2 regions of the Arthrobacter sp. FW306-07-I genome follow, and region 2 is predicted to be linked to the other one. Evidence: riboswitches for the same ligand, from Rfam matches in the RefSeq annotation. Region 2 holds a riboswitch; the other holds the start of a gene.
The links. Region 2 has a riboswitch for glycine ahead of gcvP (aminomethyl-transferring glycine dehydrogenase). Riboswitches for the same ligand answer to the same signal wherever they lie in the genome.

Region 1: it holds a riboswitch for glycine, as region 2 does, so the genes downstream of both, LFT46_RS01885 (methylenetetrahydrofolate reductase) here and gcvP (aminomethyl-transferring glycine dehydrogenase) in region 2, are expected to answer to the same signal.

Annotation. Positions count from the first base shown of each region.
Region 1 is NZ_CP084550.1:389,310-396,588, forward strand. It holds gene cycA (D-serine/D-alanine/glycine transporter) at 1-508, shown strand, start outside; gene purU (formyltetrahydrofolate deformylase) at 505-1,431, shown strand; glycine riboswitch at 1,523-1,622, shown strand; gene LFT46_RS01885 (methylenetetrahydrofolate reductase) at 1,776-2,609, shown strand; gene LFT46_RS01890 (hypothetical protein) at 2,734-3,543, shown strand; gene LFT46_RS01895 (LamB/YcsF family protein) at 3,527-4,276, shown strand; gene LFT46_RS01900 (HNH endonuclease signature motif containing protein) at 4,367-6,055, opposite strand; gene LFT46_RS01905 (DUF445 domain-containing protein) at 6,264-7,279, opposite strand, start outside.
Region 2 is NZ_CP084550.1:830,076-837,354, forward strand. It holds gene LFT46_RS03925 (APC family permease) at 1-711, opposite strand, end outside; gene LFT46_RS03930 (Dps family protein) at 935-1,414, shown strand; gene LFT46_RS03935 (MFS transporter) at 1,508-3,064, opposite strand; gene LFT46_RS03940 (TetR/AcrR family transcriptional regulator) at 3,149-3,685, shown strand; glycine riboswitch at 3,780-3,877, shown strand; gene gcvP (aminomethyl-transferring glycine dehydrogenase) at 4,067-6,931, shown strand; gene gcvT (glycine cleavage system aminomethyltransferase GcvT) at 6,943-7,279, shown strand, end outside.

The DNA of each region.
Region 1 (7,279 bases), 440 kb from region 2:
CCGGCGGAAGGTGCCCCAGAACGCACTGTTCCTCTCCTGCGTGCTGCTGCTGTCCGGCGTCGTCCTCATGTATGCGGGCCAGGACGTGGGCAAGGCCTTCGACATGGTGACCACTGTGTCCGCTGTCTGCTTTGTCTTTGTCTGGTCGATCATCCTGGCCAGCTACATCGCCTTCCGCCGCCGCCGGCCGCACCTGCACGACGCATCGAAGTTCAAGATGCCCGGCGGTATTGCCATGGTCTGGGTGGTCTTCGCCTTCTTCGGCTTCGTGATCTGGACCCTCACCACCCAGCCAGACACCCTGGTGGCCCTGCTGGTCACCCCGGTCTGGTTCATCCTGCTGGGCGCCGCATGGTTCGTCCTCCGCCGCCGGCCCGCACACCAGGCCCGTTTTGCCACGTTCCAGGCTGAACTGCAGGCAGACCAGGACTTCGCCGACGCCGCATCCGGCAAGGCTTCCCGTCCGGGTGCCGCCGCAGAAGTGGGGGAAGAGCGGGTCAAGCGGTGATCGGCACGGAAACCCGCACATCGCAGGCGGGCACGGCCGCGGCCGGACAGCGCCAGGCCATGGTTCCCGAAACCGGCAAGGAATTCGTGCTGACCTTCCATTGCCCGGATGCCCTTGGCATTGTCCAGGCGGTGGCGGCATACCTGCTGGAGCAGGAATGCTACATCGTGGACATCAAGCAGTTTGGCGACAGGGCAAGCGGCCGGTTTTTCATGCGCATCCACGTCACCTCGCAGGTAGAGATGGAACTCGACCGCCTCCGCTCCGGTTTTGAACAAGTGGCCCGGGAATGGCGGATGGACTGGCGCCTGGAACGGCATGGCCGCAAGCAGCCCATCCTGGTGATGGTGTCCAAGTACGACCACTGCCTCAACGACCTCCTGTTCCGTGCCCGCAGTGGCGAGTTGCCCGTCCGAATTGCCGCCGTGGTGTCCAACCACCCGGACCTGGAACCCCTTGCCGCCTGGCACGGTGTTCCGTTCCATCACATTCCCGTGACCCCGGATACCAAGGCGGATGCTGAAGAGCGCCTGCTGGAGCTGGTAGACCACTACGCCGTGGAACTGGTGGTGCTGGCCCGCTACATGCAGGTACTCAGCGACGAAGCCACTACCCGACTCAGTGGCAAGGCCATCAACATCCACCACTCGTTCCTGCCCAGCTTCAAGGGTGCAAAGCCCTACCACCAGGCGTACGAGCGCGGCGTCAAAACGGTGGGCGCGACTGCCCACTACGTCAACTCGGAGCTGGACGAGGGACCCATCATCTCTCAGCAGGTGATCGAGGTGGACCATACGTATTCCGCCTCTGACCTGGTCACCGTTGGCCGCGACGCTGAATGCAAGGCACTTACCAATGCGGTGCGCTGGCATGCTGAAGGACGAATCGTTTTGTCCGGCAACCGGACGGTCATTCTGCGCTGATTGCCGGCCCATCCATGCGGCCGGCGCCGCATCCCATCCAGTGACGGGACGGGCGCCGGCCGTTGAACCACTACATCTGAAGACAGCCTTTCGAGCTGTGGCGGGAGAGTTCTCCCGGCCATCACCGGGCAGGCGCCGTAGGAGCAAATCCTCCCCAGGAATCTCTCAGGCCCATGTACCGTCACGGCGAGGCGACTCTGGAAAGCAGTGCTGCTCCGGCGGCGCTCACCGACGGTGCAAGCAGGCCCTGGCTGGGTTTGCGGAATCTCTCAGGTCCAATACAGAGCGGGGAGGGACCCGATCCATGCCGAGCCACCCGTGGCCGGCCGAACCTGGAGTTCCTCATGACGCCTCAGTCCCTTACGGCACCATCCGACGCATCAGTGCCTGCCGACCAACCCACCGGCGGTTTCAGGCGGGAGCTGCCGGTCCAGATTCAAATCATTCCTGCTGAGGGCATTGCCGCCCGCGTCCAGGCCCACGTACCTGCCGGGACGGCGCTGACGGTGTCCTGCTTGCCCCGCGAAGGTGTAGGGGCAAGCATTCGCACAGCCATCGAGCTTGCCTACCTCGGCTTTGAGGTTGTGCCGCACCTGGCCGCACGAAGCATCGAAAGCCGGGCGCAGCTGGCCGGTGTAGTCCGAAACTGCCACGATGCCGGTATCGCCGAGGTTTTCGCCGTCGGTGGTGACGCAGGGGAACCGGCCGGGCCCTACGACAGCAGTCTTCGGCTGCTGGAAGACCTCGCGGAACTGTCCGGTGGCCGGATCCGGGCCGGCGTGGCGGGCTACCCGGAAGGACATCCGAGCCAAACTGAACTGCACATGCTTGATGCTTTGCTGGAGAAGCAGCATCTGGCCTCGCGGGTGGTGACACAGCTGTGCTTCTCGGCTCCCCGCATCCAGTGGTACGCCGAAACGCTGCGCCGGGAAGGTGTGCGGCTGCCTGTGTGGGCAGGGGTATCCGGCGCCTTTCCCCGGGCGCAGCTGATTCGGGCCGCCCTGAAAATTGGCGTGGGCCCATCCCTGAAACTCCTGAACCGGCGTGGCCCCCTGGGCCGCCGCCTGCTCAAAGGCGGTCTTTACTCGCCCACGACGATCCTGACCCAACTGGAGGACGGCGGAGTGGTGGAGGGTGCCCACGTTTTCACCTTCAATAATCTGGCGGACGCCAGCTAACGGGCGGTTGCCAGGAGGGCAGAGGTACGGGACGCGCGAAGTTAAGCATGCTTAGTGTTTATCCACATAGGATGGAAAGTGCACGGCAGCTAACCCGCTGCAGGTCGATTGAATGAAGGTGACCATGGCCCGGCGCAGCAATCCCGCATTACGCATCGCACAGGAAACCGCCCACAATGCGATGTTTGACGCTGACGGCAAGCCCAAGCCCGGCGTTCACAACATGCTCCTGAAGGCAGTACAGATCCAGCGGCCCCTGGTGGTTGCCTACATCCGGCGGCTCCAGAAGAAGCATCCCCATGCCACCGCCGCGCAACTGGCAGACATTGCAGAGCGCGACTACTTGCGTGCCGTCGCCGGAGGTGGCGCACTGGTGGGCGCAACCGCCGTCGTTCCCGGGGTTGGAACAGTGGCGTCGCTGGGACTCTCAGCCGCTGCCACCGTAGGCTTCCTGGAGGCAACAGCGCTTTACGCAACCTCGCTGGCCGAACTTCACGGCATCCGCCTCACCAACCCGGAGAAGGCTGGCACCATGGTCATGGCCATCATGCTCGGCGAGGAGGGTACCGCCCTGCTGGGAACGCTGAGTGGCCAGGCCTCCGGCAGCGGGAACAGCGCCGCCAATAATTGGGGCAATGTGCTCTCCAAATCGATGGTGGGTCCGGGCTTCGGCAGTGTCCGAAAGAGAATCCAGCACGCCTTCCTAAAGAACCTGCTCAAGCGGCAGGGTACCGCCCTGTTCGGCAGGGCGCTCCCGTTCGGCATAGGGGCCGTTGTGGGTGGAGCCGGTAACCTCGTGATGGGCCGTGCGGTGGCCAAGAATGCCCGTGAGGCGTTCGGGCCGATGCCGGACACCATTCCCGGGGAGCTGACCGCAGCTGCCGCACCGGACCACCTGACGCTGGAAGGCAACATACTTGGATCTCAACGCTGACGTAGGCCAATCATTCGGCTCCTGGACGGCAGGAGGCGACCCGGCCATGTTCCAGCTGATCACCAGTGCCAACGTGGCCTGCGGCCTGCACGCGGGCGACCCCGTCACCATGCTGGACAGCTGCCGCGCAGCATACGAACTCGACGTCACTGTGGGGGCGCACCTCGGCTACCGCGACCTGGCGGGCTATGGCCAGCGCGCGCTGGGGATGGGCTTCGACGAGCTGTTCGGCGACGTGCTGTACCAATTGGGGGCGCTCGACGGCGTCGCGCATGCCGTGGGTGCCTCCGTGGACTACGTGAAAGCACACGGAGCGCTGTACGACGCTTTGATTTCCGACGCCGAACAGGCCTCCGCCGTGGTTGCCGCGGTTAATGCCTATGACCCCGGCCTTCCCATCCTGGGCTTCCCGGGCTCCGAGCTGCTGAAGCAGGCAAAGGAGGCCGGGCACCCGGTGTTCATCGAGGCCTTCGCGGACCGCGCGTACCTGGCCGACGGCAGCTTGGTGCCGCTTTCCGACGAGGACGCGGTCCTGCACGACGTTGATGTGGTAGTTGAGCGCGCTGTTCGACTGGCAACGCAAGGGGAAGTGGTGGCCGTGGACGGGACGGCGGTCAACGTCCGGCCGGACTCCCTGCGCCTCCAGGGCGGCAGTCCAGGCGCAGTGGAATTGGCGGCCCGTATTCGTGCTGGGCTTGAGGCCGCAGGCGTGGAGCTTGAGGCCTTCGCGTAGGGGATGTCCGGCGGGACTCCCTGGCCCTGCCGAACCGTTCATACTTTGCTCCAGCCCCATGGACGATGTTGCCCGAACCCTTGAATTCCGTCATCGGGATGGTACGAGCGGGGTTGCGAGGAGCTGGGCCCAGAGGGGATCGTCCGGCGACAGGTCATCGGGGTCTATGAAGCTGTCATCGTCTGGTTCGCATAGCGGGAGGTCTTCGGGCCCCGCCTCGAGACAGCGGATATTGAGACAGGGGACATCGATACACCCGGCATCGTGACATTTGGCGTCCGTACATCTGGCGTCCTTACATCTGGCGTCGAGGCTCAGGGTGTCCGAGGACCGCAGTTCGGTGGGCATCAGCCATTGCGGCCAGTACGTGGGTTCTGGGTCTGGGTGTTCGGGTTTGTAGTGGCGGCCGGTGGGTGAGGTCCAGCCGGGTGATCTGTCTTCTGTTGCCGGGTCTGGTGTCCATTGGGTGTGGTGTTTGAGCCGGTGGTGTTTCGGGCAGAGCTGTGCCAGGTTGCTGGCCCCGGTGGGTCCGCCACATTCCCAGGATTGCAGGTGGTCGGTTTCGTTGTCCGGGGTGCGGTTGGTGCAGCCGGGGAAGGTGCATTTGGCGTCGCGCATCCTGATCCAGCGTTTGATGGTTTCGGTGAGCCGGTAGTTCTTCCGGCCGATCTCCAAGGGTGCCCCGTCCCTCGGGTCGACCAGGACGCGGTAGAAGGAGTTCGCCCCGTGGGCGACCAGTTTCCGGGCCATGGACGCCGGGATGGGTCCGAGCCCGTCGAGCATGGCGGGCTCATCCGTGAGTCCGAGGAGGGAGAACACCGGCACCATGACCAGGACGTCGGCCTGCGGGGTGGGGACCTTGCCGGGTTCGCTTGCTGATCCAAGGAGCAGGGATGCTGCGATGTCGGGGCGGAGTTGGGTGATGGTGCGTGGTTCGTTGGGGCCTTGGAGGCCGCGGGCGGTGGCGGTGGTGCGGTTCCAGATGGCGCAGGCGGTGTCGCCGGGGAGGTAGAGCGAGACCCAGGCCATGCCGTCCCGGTCCGGGGTGTATTCCATCCGCCGGTCCGCCACCCCTTTGGCGTGGCGTTTCTGCAGTGTCTCGGGGTGGTGGCGTTCGCGCCAGGCGCGGACTTTGGCCCGGAACCGGGAGGGGACGAGTTCGCCAGGGGCTGCGCCGCGGGCGGGGTGGGGTGCGTCGGGGTCGAAGAAGTGGGCCACCAGCGCGGCAGCGCCGGCCGGATCGAGGCCCTCGGTTTCGTCCGCGACGATGCGGGCGTGCTGCCAGGACATGGCGCCGGTGGCCAGGGCCTGGAACACGGGTGGGAGGGAGCAGATTTTCCGGGACTGTTCCACCAGGGCACCGGCAGCGGCGGAGCTGACGGTGAGGACCCCTGCGATCTCCTCCACCGCGGACATCTCGGCGTAGGTGCGGTCCTGGATGGACGCGTCAGGGGGAGTCATGGCCTGCTGGAACCCGATCGCCTCCGCTGCATCCCGCGCCTTCATCGCCGCAAGCTGCGCCTCCAACCGGGCCGTGAGTTCCAGCCGCTCCAGCCGGATCTCGTACCGCCGCTGCAGCACATCGACACCCGGACCAATAACAACGCCGGAACCGAGAGCAGCGCCCGAACCAACAGCAATCCCGGAGGCCAGGAACGCATCCTCCCGCTCCAGCGCACTTATGGCATCCAGCGCACCAAGGGCAGTGAGCGCATCAAGGGCGGCCACAGAGGCATGAACACCCTCCAAAGCCACCCCGACACCACAGCCGATTCCCATAGAAGAATCATCTATCGAGGGTCTGACATTATGAGTTGTGCCGCTGCCGACACCCGCCCGGGTAAAGCCGGAGCACCCGAGCCGGCGTGCCGTCGTCGTAGGTATTTCCGCCGTCAGGTTCCCTCTCGCACCTCGAATATCCGCCGCGAACAGGAATGTGCGCCGCGGCAGTATCTATCCGCCGCGAAAAAGCTCCCGGCCTAATGCGTCACCCAAAAATCAGCTGCGCCACCGTAAAGATTGCCAAGCCCGCAAGAGACCCCACCACGGTGCCGTTGATGCGGATGAACTGCAGGTCCTTGCCCACCTGGAGCTCGATCTTCTGTGAGGTCTCTTCGGCGTCCCAACGCGCCACGGTGTCCGTGATGACCCCGGCGATGTCCGAGCGGTAGGTCCGGACCAGGTAGCCCGCGGCGTCACCGATCCAGGCGTTGACCTTCCCTGCCAGTTCGGGATCGTCCACCAGCCTCGAACCAAAATCGCGCACAGCTGCCTTGAACTTGATGGTGAGCTCGCTGTCCGGGTCGTCCACGGCACCCAGCAGCGCGTTCTTCACGGTGCCCCACGTCCGGGACGCCAATTCGCGCACCTCGGGATCCCCGAGCACCTGCGCCTTGATGTCCTCAGCGCGGGCGATCATTGCCGGGTCATGCTGCAGGTCCTGCGCGAGGTCGTTGAGGTACTTGTCGATTGACTGGCGCACCTGGTGCCTGGGATCTGCCTGCACGGCCCGCACGAACTTGAGGATCTCAAGGTAGACCTTGTCGCCCACCAGCCCGTCCACGAACTGCGGAACCCAGGTGGGGGAGCGGTCGGACACCAGGTGCGTCACGGTGTCGTGGTTCTCGTCTACCCAATCCGCCGCGCGGTCCACCAACAGGTCCACCAGCGTGTGGTGGTGCCCGTCGTGGAAGATCCGCTCCGCAAGCCTGCCCACCGGAGGTCCCCACGGCGGCGTGAGCAGGTGCTTGCGCACCATGCCCTCGATGACCGCCTGGACGTCGTCGTCATTCAACACCTTGAAGGCGCCGCGGATCACCGCTGCGCCCTCCTTGGCCACCCGGTCGGCACCGCCGGGCGCGGAAAGCCACTCACCTGCCCGGCGGGCGATGTTGACGCTGGCCAGCTTGTCCTGGACCACCTGCTCGGAAAGGAAGTTGGTTTCCACGAATTCGCCCAGGGAGGCGCCGATCTGGTCCTTCCGCCGGGGAATGATGGCGGTGT
Region 2 (7,279 bases):
GCCCGCGGCAACCTGGCCGAAGGTCTCGATCTTGGTCACGTCGAACCAGTCCCAGCTGAACGGGATGGCCGTTTCAGAGGTGGACCAGTTGGCAAAGGCCAAGCCCACGAACAGGCCCAGGACCAGCAGTTGGAAGCCCACCAGGCTGTACTGCACCAGCTTGGTGGTGTGCATCCCGCGGTAGCTGACCCAGACGGCCAGCGCCACGAAGACGAAGCAGGTGAGCACGTTCAGGGCTTTGTTGTCCGCCAGGTCTGCGAGCTCGGGGGAGCCGGTGAGCTGGGACAGGAAAAGGTAGAAGAAGTCGACGGCGACGCCGGCGAGGTTGGACAGCACGATGATGTTGGCCGCCAGCAGGCCCCAGCCGCCCATCCACCCGATCCATGGCCCGAAGGCCTTGGTCACCCAGGTGAAGGTGGTGCCGCTGTCCGGGGAATCGGCGTTGAGTTCCCGGTAGGAGAGCGAAACCAGGATCATGGGGATGAACCCGATCAGGAAGATGACTGGCAGCTGGAGGCCGGCTTCGTTGACGGTGGGGCCCAGCGCGCTGGTGAGGGTGTAGGCGGGGGCAATGGTCGAAATGCCCAGGACGACGACGGCGAGGAGCCCGAGCTGCCCGCCCTTGAGGCCCTTGTCGCTGAAGCCGTCCGCGGCCGGCGCATGGACATGCGGACCGGACTTGGAAGTGCTGGTGCGGATTGTCTCTGTCATGGCACCACTTTCTGAAAAGGCTGTGAGACGGTCGTCACTATATGAATGGCGTTCATTTAGTATGGGGGTGCCCGGCGTGTGATGCAAGACGCAATATGAATCACATTCGTTTGTGACTCGTTTGCGGAATTAGTAAGCTCGCTGATGAATTGTCGGAAGTGCTGCCGCCGCGGGGTCCGCGGCTGGTAGCGTCTGGCATATTGGACCACTTTGAGGAGGATGCATGAAAGCTTCACCCACACTGACCAACAACCTGCAGGCTGTCCTTGCAGACCTGATTGAGCTCCATGTCCAGGGAAAGCAGGCGCACTGGAACATCGTGGGCACCAACTTCCGCGACCTTCACCTCCAGCTGGACGAGATCGTGGACGCCGCCCGCCAGTTTGCCGACGACACCGCCGAGCGGATGCGGGCCCTGCATGCGCTTCCGGACGGACGCAGCTCCACCGTTGCCGAAACCACCAGCCTGGCCCAGTTCCCTGAAGGGCTGATCAGCACCGAGGATGCCATCGAGCGGATCGTCGCCGCCATGGAGGCGGCCGTGGGCACCATGCGCAAGGTCCATGACGAAGTGGACGAGGAGGACCCCACCTCGGCGGACCTCCTGCATGAGTTCATCGCCCGGCTGGAGCAGTTCGCCTGGATGGTGCAGGCCGAAAACATGAAGCCAACCGCCAAGGTCACGGCTGCCGACTCGAAGTAGCGGGCACTTCACGGGGCGCCCGGTGCCGAGGGGATTCCTCCTCGGCCCCGGGCACTTTCTGTTGCCCGGACCGTTCCAGGCGGCCCGGCGGCACTAGACCGCCTTTGGCGCTTTGCGAAGCACGACGGCGGCGAGGACTGCCGCCGCCGCCATCAGTACCAGCCCAATCGCCGCAGTCACGTGCACCCCGGAATCGAACGCCGCGGCGGCAGCGTCCAGGACCGCTCCAGCGAGCGATGCGGGCAGGAGGTTGGCCGCCTCCACCGCGCCCGCCAGTGTTTCTCCGGCGTTGTGCAGGACAGGCCCGGGCAGTGTGCCCTCCAGGCCTGCCGGCAGCCGAAGGTTTTGCTGGTAGGAGGCTGTCAGGATGGATCCCAGGACAGCTGTCCCCAGCAGTGAGCCCACCTCGTAGCCCGTTTCGGAAATCGCCGCGGCGGCCCCTGACTTTGCCGGCGGGGCGGCACCCAGGATGAGGTCGTTGGAGATGGTCTCCGCCGTGCCCACGCCCAGCGCCAGGACCAGGAGGGCTGCCAGCAGCAGCGACGGGCCGCCGTCGTGGTTTCCGAACGTCACCATGCTGTAGCCTGCAGCGCTGAACGCCAGCCCCGCAGCCACCACGTACCCGGGCCGGACCTTGCGGACCAGCGGCACCACCACCAGGCCTGCCACCACCGTGGCCGCCAGCGCGGGGACCATGGCAACTCCTGCCGCGGAGGGGCTCATTCCTTCGAGGAGCTGCAGGTGCTGGGCAAGGAACAGGATGAACCCGTTGAAGGAAAACAGGGCCAGGATGTTGGCGGCAATGGCCATGCTGAATACCCTGTTGCGGAACAGGGACATGTCCAGCAGCGGGTGCTCCAGGCGCCGCTGCCGCTGCACGAACACCGCCCCCATCGCCAGGCCAAAGGCAATCGCCCCCAGACCTGCTGCGCCCGGCCCTTCCGTGGCAACTGCCTTGATGCCGTACACCACGGGCACCATGACCAGCATGGACAGCAGGATGCTCGGGATGTCCACCTTCCCCGGCGCGGGATCCTTCGACTCCGGGACCAGTGCCGGCGCCAGCACCAGCAGGGGAATCATGAGGGGGACCGCTACAAGGAAGACCGCACCCCACCAAAAGTGCTCCACCAGCCAGCCGCCGAAAATGGGTCCCAGGGCCGCGCCGCCGGAGAATCCCGCAGCCCAGATGGCGACGGCAAGCCGCCGGCGGTTGGGCTCGGGAAAGATGTTGCGGATCAGCGACAGCGTGGACGGCATCAGCATGGCCCCGAAGAAGCCCAGGGTTGCACGGCCGGCGATCAGCCACTCCGGTGTGGGGGCAAAGGCCGTGGCGGCAGAGATCGCGGCGAAGCCGAGGCTGCCCATGACCAGGAGCCTCCGGCGCCCGATCCGGTCGCCGAGGCTCCCCATGGATACCAGCAGGCCGGCCAGTACCAGGGGATAGGCGTCCACGATCCAGAGCAGCTGCACCCCGGTGGGTTCCAGGGCGCGCGCAATGGCCGGCAGTGCGAAGGTCAGCGCGGTGTTGTCCACGGCGACCAGGAGCACGGGAAACATCAGCAGGGCCAGCGCCAGCCAGTCACGCCACGGCTGCCGCGGGGCGTTCTTGTCCGCGCCTGTGGGTGCGGGGCTGGTGAAAGTCGTCATGAAATAACTATACCGTCCGGACGGTATAGTTTGAAATGGCTGCCGGTTCCGTCTTCCCGCCCGGGGAAGGGCATGATGGGAAGCATGCCCCGAAAGCCTGTAGCCCGCGACGCGGTCCTTGATGCCTTCGAGTCCCTGTTGATCGAGGTGGGGGAGCGCGCTGCCACCCTTGACGCCGTAGCCCGGAAGGCCGGCGTGTCGAAGGGCGGCCTGCTCTACCACTTTCCCAACAAGGAAGCGCTCATTGCCGTGCTGCTGGACCGACTGGAGGGCCTTGCCCGGGAAGACGCCGATGCCATGGCCTCGGCCGATGAAGGCGCGGCGGCATACTTCATCCGTTCCTCGGTGTGGGCGGACACACCGCTGGACAGGGCCATCGTTGCCGCCACCAGGCTTGCCGAGGTGGCGCATGAGGAAACGCGGCGCCGGTTCGCGGCCATCCAGCAGCGCTGGTTGGACGAGATCGCGGCGGATGTCGGTCCGGGGCTGGCGAAGGCAGTTCTCTATATGGGTGACGGCCTCTACTTCAACGCCATGCTGTCGGTGGCCCCCGCGCCGGCGGGGGGAGCGGCCGCTGACGTGGAGGAACTCCTCGCCGCCCTGGAGCGGCTCCGCAGGTAGCATTTGCCATTTGCCGGGAGGGGCGGGCGCGTAGGACAATGGAGAGTTGTGAGGGCCGCCACCGGCCGTCATGGCCCAACAAGTGAATAGCCTTTGATCTGCGGCGGGAGAGTTCTGCCGGAAGCACAGGCAGGCGCCGTAGGAGCAAATCCTCCCCAGGAATCTCGCAGGCCCCTGTACCGCCGCGGCGAGGCGCCTCTGGAAAGCAGCAGGCAGTTGTCCTCCTCCCCTTGGGGAGCGAAAGAACTGCTGTGCTCACCGACGGTGCAAGCGGGTCCTGCCAGGCAGGCACCGCGGAAACTCTCAGGTCCAATACAGAGCGGGGAGGAACCCGAATAGCTGTGGCGTACCCTGCGCCGCCTGAGTAAATGGAGTTCCTTCGTGTCGGTTAGCCCAGCCTCCACCACCTTCGTAGACCGCCATATCGGCGCGCGCCGCCAGTCCGACGTCGACACCATGCTCAAAGCCGTGGGCTACGACACTGTCGACTCCCTGGTGGACACGGCCGTTCCCAAGGTCATCCGCCAGGAAACCGCCCTCCGCCTCCAGGACGCCCTCAGCGAGGTTGAGGTCCTCACGGAACTGCGGAAGCTTGCCGGGAAGAACAAGGCGGCCGTGCAGCTGATCGGCCAGGGGTACTTCGATACCGTCACTCCGCCGGTGATCCGCCGCAACATCCTTGAGTCCCCGGCCTGGTACACCGCTTACACCCCTTACCAGCCGGAGATCTCCCAGGGCCGGCTCGAGGCCCTGCTGAACTTCCAGACCATGGTGCAGGACCTGGTGGGCCTGCCCATCGCCAACGCCTCGCTGCTGGATGAAGCCACCGCCGTGGCCGAGGCCGTGCTCCTGATGCGCCGCGCGAACAAGGCCAAGCCCGCCGCCGACGGCAAGACCGTGCTGGACGCCGACGTCCTGCCCCAGACCCTGGCCATCGTGAAGGGCCGCGCTGAGGCACTGGGCTTCGAGGTGGAGGTCGCCGACCTGTCCCAGGGCCTGCCCGAAGGCGACATCAACGGCATTGTGCTGCAGCAGCCCGGCGTTTCCGGACGCGTCTGGGACCAGTCCGCAGTCATCAGCGCCGCCAAGGAGCGCGGCGCCCTGGTCACGGTGGCAGCGGACCTGCTGGCACTGACCCTGATCACTCCTCCGGGCGAGCAGGGCGCCGACATCGCCGTGGGTTCCGCCCAGCGCTTTGGTGTGCCGCTGTTCTTCGGCGGCCCGCACGCCGCCTACATGGCTGTCCGCAAGGGGCTGGAGCGTTCGCTGCCCGGCCGGCTGGTGGGTGTCTCCAAGGACGACGCCGGTGTTCCCGCCTATCGCCTGGCGCTGCAGACCCGTGAGCAGCACATCCGCCGCGAGAAGGCCACGTCCAACATCTGCACAGCCCAGGCGCTGCTGGCCATCGTCGCGTCCATGTACGCCGTTTACCACGGCCCGGACGGCCTCAAGGCAATTGCCGTAACGGCGCACAGCCACGCCCGTACCCTGGCGGCCTCGCTTACGGCTGCCGGTGTTGAGGTCCTGCACGCGAGCTTCTTCGACACCCTGACGGTCCGCGTCCCCGGCCGCGCTGCCGCCGTCATCGCCGACGCCGAGGCCCGGGGCATTAACCTGCGCAGCATCGACGCCGACACCGTGGGCATCGCCCTTGATGAAACCACGACGCCGGCCATCGTCGCCCAGGTGGGCGACATCTTTGGCGCCACCGTTTCCGGGAGTTCCGTTGGCGGCGGCGAGGGCTTCGGGCTGGAGGCCGCCGTCGAGCGTTCCTCCGACTACCTGCAGCACCCGGTGTTCAACACGCACAGGTCCGAAACCCAGCTGCTGCGCTACATCCGTAAGCTCTCGGACCGTGACCTGGCGCTGGACCGCACCATGATCCCGCTGGGTTCCTGCACCATGAAGCTGAACGCCACGGCCGAGATGGAAGCCATTTCCTGGCCGGAGTTCGCCTCCATCCACCCGTTCGCCCCAGACTCCCAGACGGCCGGCTGGCGTGAACTGATCGCCGACCTTGAAGCGGACCTGACCGCCATCACGGGCTACGACCAGGTGTCCATCCAGCCCAATGCCGGCTCGCAGGGTGAACTCGCTGGTCTGCTGGCGATCCGCGGCTACCACCACTCCCGCGGCGACCAGCAGCGCAACGTCTGCCTGATCCCGGCCTCGGCGCACGGCACCAACGCCGCCTCCGCCGTGCTGGCGGGCATGAAGGTCGTCGTCGTGGCCACCGCCGCTGACGGCACCATCGACCACGACGACCTGACGGCCAAGATCGAAGCGAACAAGGACGCCCTGTCCTGCATCATGATCACCTACCCGTCCACCCACGGCGTCTATGACGGCGACGTCCGTGAGGTCTGCGACGCCGTGCACGCCGCCGGCGGCCAGGTCTACATCGACGGCGCCAACCTGAACGCGCTCGTTGGGCTCGCCCAGCCCGGCAAGTTCGGCGGCGATGTGTCCCACCTGAACCTGCACAAAACCTTCTGCATCCCGCACGGCGGCGGCGGACCCGGCGTCGGCCCGGTTGCAGCCAAGGCACACCTGGCACCGTTCATGCCCGGTGACGCGACCACCTGGAACGCAGGTTCCGGCGCCACCGACGTGCCGATTTCCGCCTCCCGATTCGGTTCGGCCGGCGTGCTGCCCATTTCCTGGGCCTACGTGAAGCTGATGGGCGGGGAGGGGCTGACCGAGGCCACCAAGGCAGCGCTGCTGGCTGCCAACTACGTCGCCTCCCGGCTCAACGAGTACTTCCCGGTCCTCTACACCGGCGAAGGCGGCCTCGTTGCCCACGAGTGCATCCTCGACCTGCGCGAACTCACGGCCAGGACCGGCGTCACGGCAGAGGATGTTGCCAAGCGGCTGATCGACTTCGGCTTCCACGCCCCCACCCTGTCCTTCCCCGTGGCGGGCACGCTGATGGTGGAGCCTACCGAGTCCGAGGACCTGGCGGAGATCGATCGCTTCATCGAGGCCATGATCAGCATCCGCAAGGAAATCGACCAGGTGGCCAACGGCGACTTTGCCGTTACGGATTCACCCCTGCGCCGCGCACCCCACACGGCAGCCGCCGTCGTCAGCTCCGACTGGGACCGCGCCTACCCACGCGAGCAGGCCGCCTTCCCAGCCCACCACAAGCAGGACAAGTACTTCCCGCCGGTGGGCCGCATCGACGGCGCAGCCGGGGACCGGAACCTGATCTGCTCCTGCCCGCCGCTCTCCGAGTTCGAGAACTGAGGCCCGCCACCATGACCGGGAACTACACGTCGCTGTACGACGAACACAAGAAGCTGGGCGCATCCTTCACCGACTTCGGCGGCTGGCAGATGCCGCTCAAGTACAGCTCGGAACTGGCCGAACATCACGCCGTCCGTAAAGCTGCGGGCCTGTTCGACCTCTCCCACATGGGTGAGGTCTGGGTGACCGGCCCGGACGCGGCCGCCTTCCTGGACTACGCGCTGGTGGGCAAGATTTCCGCCATGGCCGAGGGAAAAGCGAAGTACTCGCTGATCTGCAATGAGGACGGCGGGATTATCGACGACCTCATCATCTACCGCCGTCCAGCTGCACAGGACGGTACCGACG